Regions from separate parts of the Specibacter sp. NPDC078692 genome, predicted to be linked through region 2. Evidence: riboswitches for the same ligand, from Rfam matches in the RefSeq annotation. Region 2 holds a riboswitch; each other region holds the start of a gene.
The links. A riboswitch is a leader RNA that binds a small molecule or an ion and turns the genes downstream of it on or off. The one in region 2 is predicted to bind S-adenosylmethionine.
Positions count from the first base shown of each region.

Region 1: another riboswitch for S-adenosylmethionine. It lies ahead of AB0O97_RS15525 (ABC transporter ATP-binding protein); the one in region 2 lies ahead of AB0O97_RS17505 (hypothetical protein).
Region 3: another riboswitch for S-adenosylmethionine. It lies ahead of AB0O97_RS07660 (OsmC family protein); the one in region 2 lies ahead of AB0O97_RS17505 (hypothetical protein).
Region 4: another riboswitch for S-adenosylmethionine. It lies ahead of AB0O97_RS00450 (bifunctional o-acetylhomoserine/o-acetylserine sulfhydrylase); the one in region 2 lies ahead of AB0O97_RS17505 (hypothetical protein).

Region 1 covers NZ_JBFBLV010000025.1:32,097-35,570, reverse strand. The annotation lists gene AB0O97_RS15535 (polysaccharide deacetylase family protein) at 1-644, opposite strand, end outside; gene AB0O97_RS15530 (CoA-binding protein) at 695-1,111, opposite strand; SAM riboswitch class I at 1,206-1,319, shown strand; gene AB0O97_RS15525 (ABC transporter ATP-binding protein) at 1,410-2,171, shown strand; gene AB0O97_RS15520 (aliphatic sulfonate ABC transporter substrate-binding protein) at 2,229-3,269, shown strand; gene AB0O97_RS15515 (ABC transporter permease) at 3,266-3,474, shown strand, end outside.
Region 2 covers NZ_JBFBLV010000033.1:38,503-41,976, forward strand. The annotation lists gene AB0O97_RS17495 (helix-turn-helix domain-containing protein) at 1-119, opposite strand, end outside; gene AB0O97_RS17500 (sodium:solute symporter) at 334-1,857, shown strand; SAM riboswitch class IV at 1,958-2,069, shown strand; gene AB0O97_RS17505 (hypothetical protein) at 2,082-2,384, shown strand; gene AB0O97_RS17510 (helix-turn-helix transcriptional regulator) at 2,381-3,349, opposite strand.
Region 3 covers NZ_JBFBLV010000008.1:1,860-5,333, forward strand. The annotation lists gene AB0O97_RS07655 (ABC-F family ATP-binding cassette domain-containing protein) at 97-1,734, opposite strand; SAM riboswitch class IV at 1,965-2,084, shown strand; gene AB0O97_RS07660 (OsmC family protein) at 2,122-2,685, shown strand; gene AB0O97_RS07665 (NAD(P)-binding domain-containing protein) at 2,879-3,474, opposite strand, start outside.
Region 4 covers NZ_JBFBLV010000001.1:109,758-113,231, reverse strand. The annotation lists gene AB0O97_RS00450 (bifunctional o-acetylhomoserine/o-acetylserine sulfhydrylase) at 1-1,092, opposite strand, end outside; SAM riboswitch class IV at 1,170-1,286, opposite strand; gene AB0O97_RS00445 (Tex family protein) at 1,644-3,474, opposite strand, start outside.

The DNA of each region.
Region 1 (3,474 bases), on a different contig from region 2:
ATTTCGGCCTTTTGCTGCTCGTAGCTGAGCTGAATAAATCCCAGATTATGGGTCATGGTGTGGTTTTCAATGAGGTGTCCGGCCGCAGTGTATTTCCTGTAGAAATCTGAACTTCCGGCGATAAAATTGTGAGCCAGAAACAACGAGGCCTTGATCCCGTGCTGCTCCAGCAGCGCCAGGTCCGAGTCCCGCTTCACGGCGCCGTCGTCGATCGTCACGAACACCACCTTTTGCTCGGTAGGCACCTTGGTCAGCACCGGCGCCATCCCGTCGACGATGGGCGGCAGCACATAGTCCGGCACCAGCCCTTCAAGGGTGTCTACCCTCCCGGTGGCCGGGTTAGTCGCTGGCTGAGCGCTGGGGACTTCCGACGCCGGAGCTTGCGTACTCGAGGCAGTGCCAGTCGCCGCGGGGGTACTCGAGGCAGTGGCTCTCTCGGGAGGAGTTTTTGTGACCGGGTTGCTTGCGACGGGGGTACTTATGGGCGGCGCGGTAGTAGCTGGCGCAGTTACTGGGCCCGGCAGCGCTGAACTGTTGGTGTTGACCCACCACAGGCCGGTGGCCACGAGTGCAATCGCTAGGAGCAACACCGAAAAAGCCACCCAACGGCCACGGCTGGGTGAAAGGTCAAGATGGCGGGGCATGGCAGCTTTCCTTATTTCTGAAGATCGTCGTTCAGCACAGCCTGCGCCGCTTACAACCCGAGTTTTGCGGCTTCAATCTTGGGACAGGTATTCATCACCACGTCCAGTCCTGCAGCTTGTGCACGTTGGGCCGCGTCCTCGTCAATAACGCCCAGCTGGAGCCAGACAGCCTTGGCACCCACCGCGATGGCCTGGTCTACAACATCACCCACCCGGGTGGAATTTACAAAACAGTCCACCACGTCGATGGTTCCGGGGACCTCGGCCAAGGCTTTGTACCCCTTGGCACCATGGACGTCATCGCCTTTCAAACTCACCGGGATGATCTCCTGGCCCAGGTGCTGCTGGAGGTACAAGGAAACACCGACGGCAGGTCGCAGCGGATTACCGGACAAGCCCACAACAGCCCAGCGACCGGGTGTGGTCAAGAGCCGGCGGATGAGCTGCGGGTCATTGAGGTGTGCCATGTTACGAGCCTAGTCCTCCCACCGATTGTTACGCTTCGCGAACTCCACCCGCTTGCCGATTTCTGCCGCACACCACTACGTCCTAGTCTTGAGATGACCATCCCGAGCGGCCGAGAGATCTGGCTCATTGACGCCGCAGCAACCCTGGTTGACACCTTTGTAGAAGGAGTCATCGCCGGCAGGGTGCTACCGCCAGGAACGATGGAGTGTTGTGATGTCTGCTTTACTTTCGCCCTCGGTGTCTGCCGAACCAGTGGCGCCACCAACAATAGTTTCTGATCCCCAGGGCACTGCGGCCATGCCGGTTTCCTTTCATGGGCTTGGCAGGTCTTTCAGTTCCAAGGCCGGCACCCACACCGTGCTCCGTGATGTTTCCTTTGACATTCAGGCCGGGGAAATCGTAGCCCTACTGGGACCTTCTGGCTGCGGAAAATCCACCCTCCTGCGTGCCGTTGCCGGACTCGACGCTCCCAGCAGCGGCTCCGTGAGCATTGATGGAACAGCCGTAACCGGCATTGATTCACGCTGTGCCGTAGCCTTCCAGGAACCTCGGCTCCTGCCCTGGAAGTCGATCGCCAGCAACGTGGCGATCGGGGTTCCTGCCGGAGCCGACTCCGCCCGCAGCCGCCTCGTGGTGGAAAATCTGTTGGAACTGGTGGGTCTATCCGCCTTCGCCGGGCACCGGCCGCGGGAAATCTCCGGCGGCATGGCCCAGCGCGCATCCTTGGCCCGCGCCTTGGCTCGCAACCCTGGAGTTCTATTGCTTGACGAGCCCTTTGGCGCGCTGGATGCCCTGACTAGAATCACCATGCAGGACCTGCTGCTGGATATCCATTCGGCAGAACCGACCACGGTTCTGTTGGTCACTCACGACGTAGATGAGGCATTGCAGCTCGCGGACCGGATCATCCTGTTGGGCTCCGACGGCACGGACCAGCCCGGTTGCACCATTGTGCGCACCGTGGACGTGCCCGGCACACGCCCCCGCGACCGGGCATCAACAGAACTGGCCGGGCTGCGCAGCTCACTGCTTACCAGCCTCGGCGTCGACGGCCACTAGCCGCTACTTTTTACTTTCTCTCTTTCACTCTTCAGCACACCCATTTTAAGGACCACCATGTCTAATTCAGCTCTTTTCAACCGACGCTCATTCCTCGGATTCACAGCCGCCGTTTCCGCTTTGGCCCTTGCCGGCTGCACCGGTGAGAATGCAGCCACCGACGCTGCTGGCAAGGTGGGCGGCTCCGATACACTCAACATCGACTTCGCCACCTACAACCCGCTCAGCCTGATTATCAAGGAGAAGGGCTGGCTGGAGGCAACTCTGGCCGAGAAAAACGTCACCGTGAAGTGGTTGCAATCGGCTGGTTCCAACAAGGCCAATGAGGCACTGCGTGCTGGCGCCATCGACGTTGGTTCCACGGCAGGCTCCGCGGCGCTGTTGGCACGCGCCAACCGCTCCCCCATCAAGACAATCTCGCTCTACTCCCAGCCTGAGTGGGCGGCCCTAGTCACTAACAAGGACTCCGGTATTACCAAAGTTGCTGATCTCAAGGGCAAGTCCGTGGCGGCGACCAAGGGCACCGACCCCTACTTCTTCCTAGTCCAGGCCCTGGAAGAAGCCGGCCTGAGCACCAAGGACGTGACGGTGGAGAACCTCCAGCACGCTGACGGAAGAGCAGCTCTGGCGAACGGTTCAGTAGACGCGTGGTCTGGTCTGGATCCCATCATGGCCACAGCCGAGCAGGAAGGCGCCACCCTCTTCTACCGGAACCTTGATTTCAACACCTACGGATTCCTCAACGCCACCGAATCATTCCTCAAGGACAAGCCCGAGTTGGCACAGACCGTGGTGGACGCTTATGAAAAGGCTCGTATCTGGGCTGCGGCCAATCCTGAGGAAACGGCTCAGATCCTGGCAGATGCCGCTGGTCTGAAGCCAGCAGTTGCCACCACCGTGATTCTCGAGCGCAGCAACCTGGATGTCTCCGGAGTTCCGGGCGAGAAGCAGCGCGCCGTCTTGGCCAAGATTGGGCCCACCTTTGTTGAGCTCGGCGACGTCAAGACGCAGGCCGAAGTGGACACCGCTCTGGAGACCCTGCTGGATGATTCCTTCGCGCTGAAGGCAAATCCTGATTCAATCAAGGAATCCGCATGAGCCACCTAGGCAACCCCGGGGCAACAGGCAACGCTGTGCTGCCAACTTCTGTTGAAGGTTTCACCGCCGTCGGCGTCACCACGCTGAAGCCCGGCGCTCCAACACCAACACCCCGGATCCTTCGCGGTGCTGGCGGCTGGGTCAAGTTGGGCTTGGGCCTCATTCTTCCGGTCATCATTTTGCTCGCCTGGCAGCTCAGTACCGC
Region 2 (3,474 bases):
GTTAGGCCCGTAGCCTCAGCCACTTGCTCAATGGTCAGGCGCTGATCCTGACGGGCAGCACGGATGCGCGAGCCAATGGCAACCGGCCCAAAACTGGGCTCTAGGGCTAAGGCTTTCATGACGGCTCCTCTATTGCGCGTTGCTAGTGCGATCCAATGACTTCTAGCGGCACATTGACTGTAACCACGATCACAGTTTATCCTAATAGACAACAATTGTTGCTCAATAGGCAATATTGGCTAGGCAAGACCCTGGCTACTCTATTTCTCGGCCTGCTCCGCTAGTTCAGCTAGCGCGGCTAGATCCCATAACTTTCGCACACTGGAGCACACCATGGACTTAAACATTGCCATAGTCGTCTTATATTTGGTGGCCATGCTGGCCTTTGGCTGGTGGGGAAAATCGCGGACCAAGGACAATAGCGACTACCTCGTCGCCGGACGCCGTCTAGGCCCCTTCCTCTACACGGGGACCATGGCTGCGGTGGTCCTCGGCGGCGCCTCCACCGTTGGTGGCGTTGGGCTGGGGTATAAGTTCGGAATTTCCGGCATGTGGCTGGTGGTCGCGATCGGCGTCGGCGTGCTGCTACTGAGCCTGTTGTTCGCTCCGACGTTGCAGAAGCTAAAGATCTACACGGTCTCGCAAATGTTGAGCCTGCGCTACGGCGCCGAGGCAACCAAGATGTCCGGCATTGTCATGCTGGCTTACACCATCATGATCTCGGCAACCTCCACCGGCGCCTACGCCACCATCTTCATGGTGCTGTTTGGCCTGGACCGTTGGTTGGCCATAGCCATCGGTGGTGTCATTGTGCTGATTTACTCGACCATTGGCGGCATGTGGTCCATCACGCTCGCCGATCAGGTGCAGTTCGTCATCAAGACCGTGGGCATCTTCTTGCTCATGCTGCCCTTCACCTGGAACGCAGCCGGTGGCCTGGCCGGCATCAAGGAACGCGTTGACGCCAGCTTCTTCCAGTGGGATGGCATCGGCGTACAGACCATCATCACCTACTTTGTGGTCTACACCTTGGGCTTGCTCATCGGTCAGGACATTTGGCAGCGCGTCTTCACCGCCCGCGATCCGCAGGTGGCCCGGTGGGGCGGCGCCACGGCCGGCATCTACTGCATCCTGTACGGCGTTGCCGGTGCCATGATCGGCATGGCCGCCTTTGTGGCACTGCCAGACATCGATGTTGCAGGCCTAGGCAAGGACGTTGTCTACGCCGAAGTAGCCACCTACCTGCTGCCCATGGGCATCGGCGGCATTGTCATGGCCGCCGCCGTGGCCGCCATGATGTCCACCGCGTCCGGCGCCCTGATTGCCGCCGCCACGGTGGCCCGCAAAGACGTTGTCCCCTTCGTTGCAAGCTGGTTCGGCAAGACCATCGATGCCTCCGACACCGCCAACCCCGAGCACGACGTCCGCGCCAACCGCTGGTACGTACTGATCCTGGGTGTCATGGTGATCGTCATCTCCATCGTGGTCAACGATGTGGTCTTCGCCCTCACCATCGCTTACGACATCCTGGTTGGCGGCCTGCTCGTGGCCATCATCGGCGGTCTGGTCTGGAAGCGCGGCACGGGCCTCGGCGCCGCCTGGTCCATGGCCGTAGGTTGCGCACTGACCCTGGTCATGTTGGTTCTGTACGCCACCTCAATCATCCCCAGCGCCGACGGCATCTACGCCAACGAGCCCATCTACTTCGGCCTCATCGCCTCGCTGCTGGTCTACGTTGTCATCTCCCTGTTGACCCCGGCGACCCCCGCGCACATCCGCAAGGGCTGGGACGACCGCCTCGCCGCGGCGGCCACGGACTCCAACCCGGATGAGGACGCTGCCACCTTGGTGAAGTAACTCGTGAAGTAACCTTCTCAGAAGTACGACGGCGGATGGTGACGTAATTTATTACGTCACCATCCGCCGTCGGCCGTTAAAACAGTAGTGTAGAGGACAGCTTCAAGAGATGCGGCGCCAAGCTCCGACTGGCCGCACGCCAACCCCATGCTTCACGGGTGGTTCGGATGAGGAAGCGGCCCGCGGAAACCTCCGTTGGGCAAGAGCAAGCAAAGGTCATCGCCATGTCTTCGAGCACCCCTGTCACGCCCCGTCAGCGCCAAAATGTTGGGCAGTCCGCCCCCGCAAAATCCACCGGAATTCCGGTGCTGCCTTCGGTAGATGTGAACCGCGGCGCCGTTTCCTTTCAAACCCCCAACGGCTTCCACGACTATCAGACGCAGGAGCCGCAACAGCTTGCCACAGCCCTGACCCAGGCGGTTCGCCCGGCCCGCTGGATTCCAGAGCTGGGCACCTTGGTCGTCACGGTGGCGCAGAGCGGTGTGCGGGCCGGCCGCAACGTGGGGTTCCGGCTCTCCGCTTTCTAGCGCCGTTCACTATCGCGCCGCTGGGTGTGCGGCTGCGTGTGCAGCCGGGCAGCATTGTCTGCCTCGGCCTGCGCGGTTCCCACCAGTTGCGCCAGCAGCACCAGCGCCTCTCGCCCTTCTCGCGCTTCTCGCGCCGACGATCCAGGGACAGCCGTGTGCGTCGCAGCCGTGTGCGTTACGAAGGTTTGATCGGGGTGCTCCACCGATCTGAGGGTCTGTTGGGTCAGCGCAAGTTTTCCGATGAGCGGGTGCGCCAGTTCGTACACAGCAGTCGCGCACGGTTGAACCCTGTGGTCGGCCCAAAGAGAAGCGAACTCTGGGCTGGCTACGGCCAAGGAACCCACCAGTTGAGCCAGTAGCGGATCCTCGGGGTACTTGCCGGCGATGAGCCGCAAATTGCCCACCACAGCACGGCTTTTGGATGGCCAGTCCAGATACAGGGCACGAGTTTCAGTGTCCAGGAAGACCATGGATGCCATGTTCGGTCGCGCTGCAGGCGATAGTGGCGCCGCTATATCTAGATGTGGTGCAAGCAGCGCGTGGCCCAAGGAATTCCAGGCGAGAACGTCACTGCGCCGGCCCAGAATGAGCACTGGTACGTCACCGACAGCCGCCAGCAGTTCCAGCAGAGCCGGATCGGCGTGCTCTATAGGCGGTTTAGGGGTTCCCGGGCGGCGCTTAGGGGTTGTCCCTAGCCGAATCAAGTGGGCCCGTTCGGCGCTGTTGAGCTGCAGTGCTGTGGCTAGAGCATCCAGAACCTGGTGTGAGGCATTGCGTGAGCGCCCCTGTTCCAGCCTTGTGTAATAGGAAGAACTGACTCCAGCCAGCATTGCCAACTCCTCACGGCGCAGCCCGGCCACACGGCGCCGGTCGCCATACAGCGTGAGACCGGCTTGTTTCGGGGTAATGCGTTCACGGCGTGCCTGCAGAAAAGCACCCAGCTCGCCATTGTCCTGAGATGTCATGCCCCTAGTCTGCTGCCTTTCACGCAATGCTGCCTACCCCTGTCAGTGGTAGGCAAAAGCGGGAGTGCCACGATTCCCCGCTGGAACGAATACTGGATTTCAGGGCTGGAAGAACACAGCCCGCC
Region 3 (3,474 bases), on a different contig from region 2:
TTACCCATTGCAACATTTTAGAGAACGTAAGTCAAAATGGTCAGATCGATAAGCTGCGCTAATGCGTTGAATGGGGTGGGTTGGCTGAATAGCTCATTACAGCTCCGTGAGCTGCCCTCCGGAAACGGCCCAGCGGGCGTCCAGCCGAACATTTTCCAGCAGTCGGCGGTCGTGGGTTACCAGCAGCAGCGTGCCTTCGTAGCTTTCCAGAGCCTCTTCCAGCTGCTCGATGGCGGGCAGGTCAAGATGGTTGGTGGGTTCGTCGAGTACCAGTACATTCACACCGCGGGCCTGCAGCAACGCCAGTGAGGCGCGGGTGCGTTCGCCGGGGGAAAGGGCGCCCACCGGGCTGGTCACCTGATCGGCCTTGAGGCCGAATTTGGCCAGCAGTGTGCGCACCTCGGCTTGATTCAGCTCCGGCACCAGAGCCTCAAACGCATCCCCCAAGGGAGCGGCTTCCGGGAATTGGCTGCGGGCCTGATCAATCTCACCGATGGCCACGTTAGCACCCAAGGAGGCGACGCCGTCGTCCGGGGTAGTGCGGCCCAGCAGCAACCGCAAAAGGGTGGACTTCCCGGCACCATTGGGGCCGGTGATGCCAATGCGTTCACCGGCGTTGACCTGCGCCGAGACCGGGCCGAGCGTGAAATCCCCCTGCCGGACTACAGCTTCGTTCAGGGTGGAAACTACGGTGCTGGAGCGCGGGGCTGCGCCAATGCTGAACTGCAACGCCCATTCCTTGCGTGGCTCCTCAACTTCGTCCAGACGGGCGATCCTGGACTCCATCTGCCGCACCTTCTGCGCCTGCTTCTCGCTGGATTCGCTGGCCGCCTTGCGCCGAATCTTGTCATTGTCGGGGCTCTTTTTCATGGCGTTGCGCACGCCCTGGGAGCTCCATTCGCGCTGTACACGGGCCCGTCCCACGAGGTCAGCCTTTTTGTCGGCGAACTCGTCATAGGCCTCCCGGGCGTGGCGTTTGGCGATGGCGCGTTCCTCGAGGAAGGAATCGTAGCCGCCGTCGTACACGCCCACCTTGTTCTGTGCCAGATCCAGCTCCACCACGGAGGTGATGGTGCGAGCCAGGAACTCACGATCGTGGGACACCAGCACCACCCCGCCACGCAGTCCCTTCACGAACTCCTCGAGCCGGGCCAGCCCGGCCAGATCCAGATCGTTGGTGGGCTCATCTAGTAGCACGATGTCGAAGCGGCTCAACAGGAGCGCGGCCAGGGCAACGCGCGCGGCCTGCCCGCCAGAAAGCCCTGTCATGGCGGCCTCGGGGCCAACATCCAGACCGAGCTCGGCCAGGGTGGCTGGGATGCGCTCATCGAGGTCTGCGGCGCCGCACGCCAGCCAGTGATCCAGAGCTGTGGCGTAGCGGTCGTCGTCGGCGGAATTGCCGGAACCCAGGGCTTCGGCGGAGGATTCCATGGCTTCAGTGGCGGCGGTGCAGCCGGTGCGCCGGCCAATGTACGCGGCGATACTCTCGCCGTCGAGTCGCTCATGCTCCTGCGACAACCATCCGACGAAGGCGTCCTGCGGTGCTGTGCTCACGGTGCCGCCTTGCGGGGTTGCAGCGCCGGCGAGGAGGCTCAAAAGTGTTGATTTTCCGGCTCCGTTGGCGCCGACTACGCCAATGACGTCGCCGGGGGCCACCGTGAAGGAGAGACCAGTGAACAGGGTGCGGTGGGCGTGGCCGCCGGAAAGGTCCTTTGCCACAAGTGTTGCGCTCATGTATCCATCTTAAGTTGCTTCTAGGTGGTGGACGGACCTGCCCTCCGGAGCTGCTGGACCTGCCTTCCGCTCCTGCCTGTCCCGGCGGAGCCTGATGTCGAATTCATCCGTGAGTTATGGCTGTTTAGAGCACCCTAAACGGCCATAACTCACGGATGGATGTCGTGATGTTGCCCTGTGTGACGGAATCCTTGCCCGCGGGGACCAGTGGTAGGCAGACTGAGAGTCAGAATCAAGAGTTTCGACCATGCGGCCCTGGCCGGTCGAACGGCAACCCTCGCAACCATAGTGGGGTGCCCCAGGTGAGGATTCGACGCCTTCGACACCAGCCGTTGGCGTAAGTATGGCGCAGTGCCTCGCACTCGCCTTCATACGAAGGACACCACCATGAGTGAAGCAACACTTAGCGAATCAACTTTTATCCCGTCGATCGATGACGCAGCCCTCCGTTCAGCCCGCCTCGGCGAGGCCGGTGCAGCATGGGCGCAGCGGATCGGTGCCAACCCGGATAGCGCAAAGCTGACCTACAAAGTTGACGGCGTGGGCGTGGGTTCGGTGGCCACCCGCATCAGCTCCGGAAAGCACCAATTCACCGTGGACGAGCCCGCCGCGTTGGCCGGCGACGACGTGGCTGCCAGCCCGGTGGAATACGCGTTGGGTGCCATCATTTCCTGCCAAGTTGTGGTGTACCGGCTGTACGCCGAGCAGCTCGGCATTCAGGTGGATGACATCACCATCAACGCCGAGGGGGATCTGGACGTGCGCGGCCTATTTGGTCTGGATGACACCGTGCGCCCGGGGTTCAGTGATATCCGTCTGGCAGTGAACATCAGCGGTCCGGAAACACAGGAACGGTATGACGAACTGGCCCGCACCGTGGAGGCGCGTTGCCCCGTCCAAGATCTATTCAGTAACCCGACACCGTTCCGCACCTTCATCACCAAGGTGTGAGCGCTGATTTAGATGCTGGTCCAGACGGCGCTAGCCGGTGCGTGATCGAGGATAAAGCATAGGGAATCGACCGCACCGGCAAGCGTCGGGCTCAGATCCAGAGACCTAAGTGTCCAGAGGAATAGCCGCCTATGCCTCTAAGCTTCAAGGCTTCAAGGCTTCAAGGCTTCAAGGCTTCAAAGCGTCAAGGCGTCTAGGCGACGGGGCTGAGCTCAGCTTGTGCAGTAGCGGCATGTGCCAGAAGTTCTGCCTGCAACCCAGCCTCATCGTAGGTGCCGGTGAAGATGGGGGTGTCCGGTTCGAATGCAGCGCCTTGGGCGAGGTGACCGGCGTCGACCGCGTCAAACCCCAGGTGCTCCACGAAGTTCAGCACCATAGCGCGAGTCTCGGGATCGTCCGAGGCAACGGCCAGCGCGCGGCGATCAGCGGCTCCGGCGTCACGGGCATCCAACTCCAGCTCGTGGTAGCCAATGTGGTTCAGCGATTTCGCGAGCCGGGCGCCGGGAAGATGGGCGTGCACCATTTCCGAGCTGGAGCGCGCCTCGGCCAGCTCTGGCATATCGCCGTTGGTGTCGCGCCAATAGTTCATGGTGTCCAGGACGTGCTTGCCGGCAAGAGCGGCCGGATCCAGCGTGCGGAATTTGTGCAGCGGCACCGAAAGCACCACCAAATCGGAGAGCTCCATGGCGTCCTGCGCTGAGACGGCGATGGCGCCGGGAGCCATGACAGAGACGATCAAGTCGATCTTTTTCGGGTCCCCGGAGGCGGCAATCAGCACACGGTAGCCGG
Region 4 (3,474 bases), on a different contig from region 2:
CTTGCCAGCCTCGATGCCGCCCTTGATGTCGAAGGAGATGATGGCGCCAACACCGTTGGGACCGTACTTGCGGCCACGCTCAAACCAGGGGCTTGAAGGGATGCCGGCGTAGGCAACGGCTTCAACGTTCTCGTTGGCTTCGAGCCATTCGGCGACCGTGACGGCGTTGCTGACGTGGCGTTCCACGCGCAGGCTCAGCGTCTCGATGCCCTGGGCAATCAGGAAGGCGTTGAACGGGGAGATGGCGGATCCGAGGTCGCGCAGCAGCTGGACGCGGGCCTTGAGGATGTAGGCCAGGTTGGCACCGAGTGCGCTGCCCACGCCGAGGTCACGGGCATAGACCAGGCCGTTGTACGTCTCGTCGGGGGTGTTGAAGCCGGGGAACTTCTCCGGGTTTGCCGCGAAGTCGAAGTTTCCACTGTCAACAATCACGCCGCCGATGGCTGTGCCGTGACCGCCCAGGTACTTGGTGGCCGAATGGATGACGATATCGGCACCCCACTCAATCGGGCGGAGCAGGTACGGCGTTGCGAGGGTGTTGTCCACGATCAGCGGCACGCCGGCTTCGTGGGCGATGGCGCTGATGTTTTCCAGGTCCAGCACGTCCTGGCGCGGGTTGGAGACCGTCTCGCCGAAGAACGCCTTGGTGTTCGGCTTGACGGCCGCACGCCATTCGTCCAGGTTGTCGGGGTCCGAAACAAAGGTGGTCTCGATGCCGAGCTTCTTCAGCGAGTGGGCCAGCAGGTTGAACGTGCCGCCGTACACGCTGGGGCTGGAGACAATGTGGTCGCCGGCTTCTGCAATGTTCAAAATGGCGAAGGTGGTTGCCGCCTGCCCCGATGCCAGCAGGAGTGCGCCGACGCCGCCTTCGAGGTTGGCGACGCGCTGCTCCACGGCATCCGTGGTGGGGTTGCCGATGCGGGTGTAGATGGGTTCCAGTTCGGCCAAGGCGAACCGTGCCGCGGCACTTTCTGCCGACGGGAACACAAACGAAGTTGTCTGGTAGATCGGCAATGCACGGGCGCCGGTGGTGGCGTCGGGCTCCTGGCCTACGTGGATCTGACGGGTTTCAAATGACCAACCGTTGCTCATGGCTGTTTCCTTTAACACTAGAGGCCTGCACCTGCGAAGCCTCCTGCGCACAATGCGTGGAGGGTTGCGTTGCTGATGGCCCGCGCTTGCACCGGAGCCGGATGGCTCGATGCCAGGTCCTCACCCGGGGCACCCCACCGCGGAAGGAGGGTTGCCGGTCAGCAAGCCGGGGCTGTGCGCTGACACTCATGACCTGCATCCAGTGTGAAAGAATCTCCGCGCGCTTGCAAGATTGTGACGAGTTTATGACTTTGGCCGAAGATGTCCTTGAATTTTCGCGACAAAGGTGCCCTTGTCCAAATTTCTGACTGATGAACGACGCCGGACACTCCCCCTTCCATTGGGCTGATTGGGTTGGGCCGCCTGGGTTGCGTAGGAGTAGCAAACTCATACGCACCACTGGCCGCAAGTGGTGCGCATGAGTGTCTATACGCGCCAGTAACGTTCAGTCGTGCGTATGAGTTCACGCAGTGGCCGCCAGTCCTTTGGACGGGCGCGTGGTTACGTCGCAACCAAGCGCAGCTGCAACGTCGCCGGACTGCTTTGTGGCGCTACTTGCCCAGCCCTGCCCGGCGCAGCGCCTCGGCCAAGGCTGTATTGGCCGACGGTGCCGCGGTATTGGGACGACCCTGCGCGCCGGCACCCCGGGGGCTCTGCGCGCCGGCACCCCGTGGGCTCTGCACGTCTGCAGCCCTGGGACCCTGCCCACCCGGCCGGCGGCCCTGACTTGAGCCTTGGCCGGAACCTTGGGTAGAACCCTGGCCGGGGTTGGCGCCTTTGCTGCGGGCACGCGAGTTAGCGCCGGCGCCCGCACCGGCACGCGCACCAGCACCGGCACCGGCACCCACCTCATCGTCCAGGCGCAGGGTGAGCGAAATACGTTTGCGTTCGGGCTCTACTTCCAGAACCTTCACGCGCACCACTTGGCCGGACTTAACTACAGCGTGCGGATCGGACACGAAGCTGTTGCTCATGGCCGAGACGTGGACCAGCCCGTCTTGGTGCACGCCAATATCCACGAAGGCGCCAAACGCGGCCACATTGGAGACGGTCCCTTCCAAAATCATGCCGGGGCGCAGATCGGTGATTTTCTCGATGCCGTCGGTAAACGTGGCGGTTTCAAAGCGCGGACGGGGGTCACGCCCAGGCTTTTGCAGCTCGGCAATGATGTCTTTGACAGTGGGTAAACCAAACTCACCCTCGATGAAATCGGCCGGGTTCACGGATGCCACCGCGCCGAGACCACCGGCAAGCTCATGAGTGCCCGCACCGGCCGCGACGAGGATCTTGCGGGCCACACCATACGCCTCAGGGTGCACACTGGAGGCATCCAGCGGTTCCGATCCCCCGGTGATCCGCAGGAATCCGGCACACTGCTCGAACGCCTTCGGGCCCAGCCGCGCCACCTTGAGCAGTTCCCGGCGCTTGTTGAAGGGGCCATTCTCGTTGCGGTGAGCCACAATGTTCTCACTCAATAGAGGCCCGACGCCGGCCACCCTCGCCAAGAGCGCGGGCGAGGCCGTGTTCAGATCCACACCCACCGCGTTGACGCAGTCTTCCACGACAGCGTCAAGAGAACGGTCCAGTTTGGCGGGGGTGAGATCGTGCTGATATTGGCCCACGCCAATGGACTTGGGCTCAATCTTGACCAACTCGGCCAGCGGGTCCTGGAGGCGGCGCGCAATCGATACGGCACCGCGCAGGGATACGTCCATGCCGGGAAGTTCGGCACTCGCCAAGGCCGAGGCGGAATATACGGATGCGCCCGCCTCGGAGACCACCAGCTTGGTGACCAAACGGTCAGGGTTCAACCGCTTGAGTTCGGCCACCAGTTCAGCAGCCAGCTTGTCTGTTTCGCGACTGGCAGTCCCGTTGCCAATGGCGATCAGCTCAACGTCATGCCGCTGGCACAGCGAGACCAAGGTGGCGAGGGCTTCATTCCAGCGTTTTGCCGGTGCATGCGGATAGATGGTCTCAGTGGCTGCAACCTTTCCGGTGCCGTCCACCACCGCTACCTTGGTGCCCGTGCGCAACCCCGGATCCAGACCTAGGGTGGAGCGGTTTCCGGCCGGAGCGGCCAGCAGAACATCGCGCAGATTGGCGGCAAATACGCGCACGGACTCCTCTTCGGCACTCTGGAACAACCGGACGCGCAGATCCACTGACAACCGGGTCAGAATACGTGTCCGCCACGCCAAACGGGCTCCGGTCATGAGCCAAGTATCGGCGGCACGGCCGGAATCGGAGATGCCCAAGGAGCGAGCCACAGCATTTTCGTACACCGTCCGGGCCTGGACCGCCGCTTCCTTGTCACGGGGGTCAGCCTCGGCCAGATCCAGCGACAGCACACCTTCCTTTTCACCGCGCAACAAGGCCAGGACC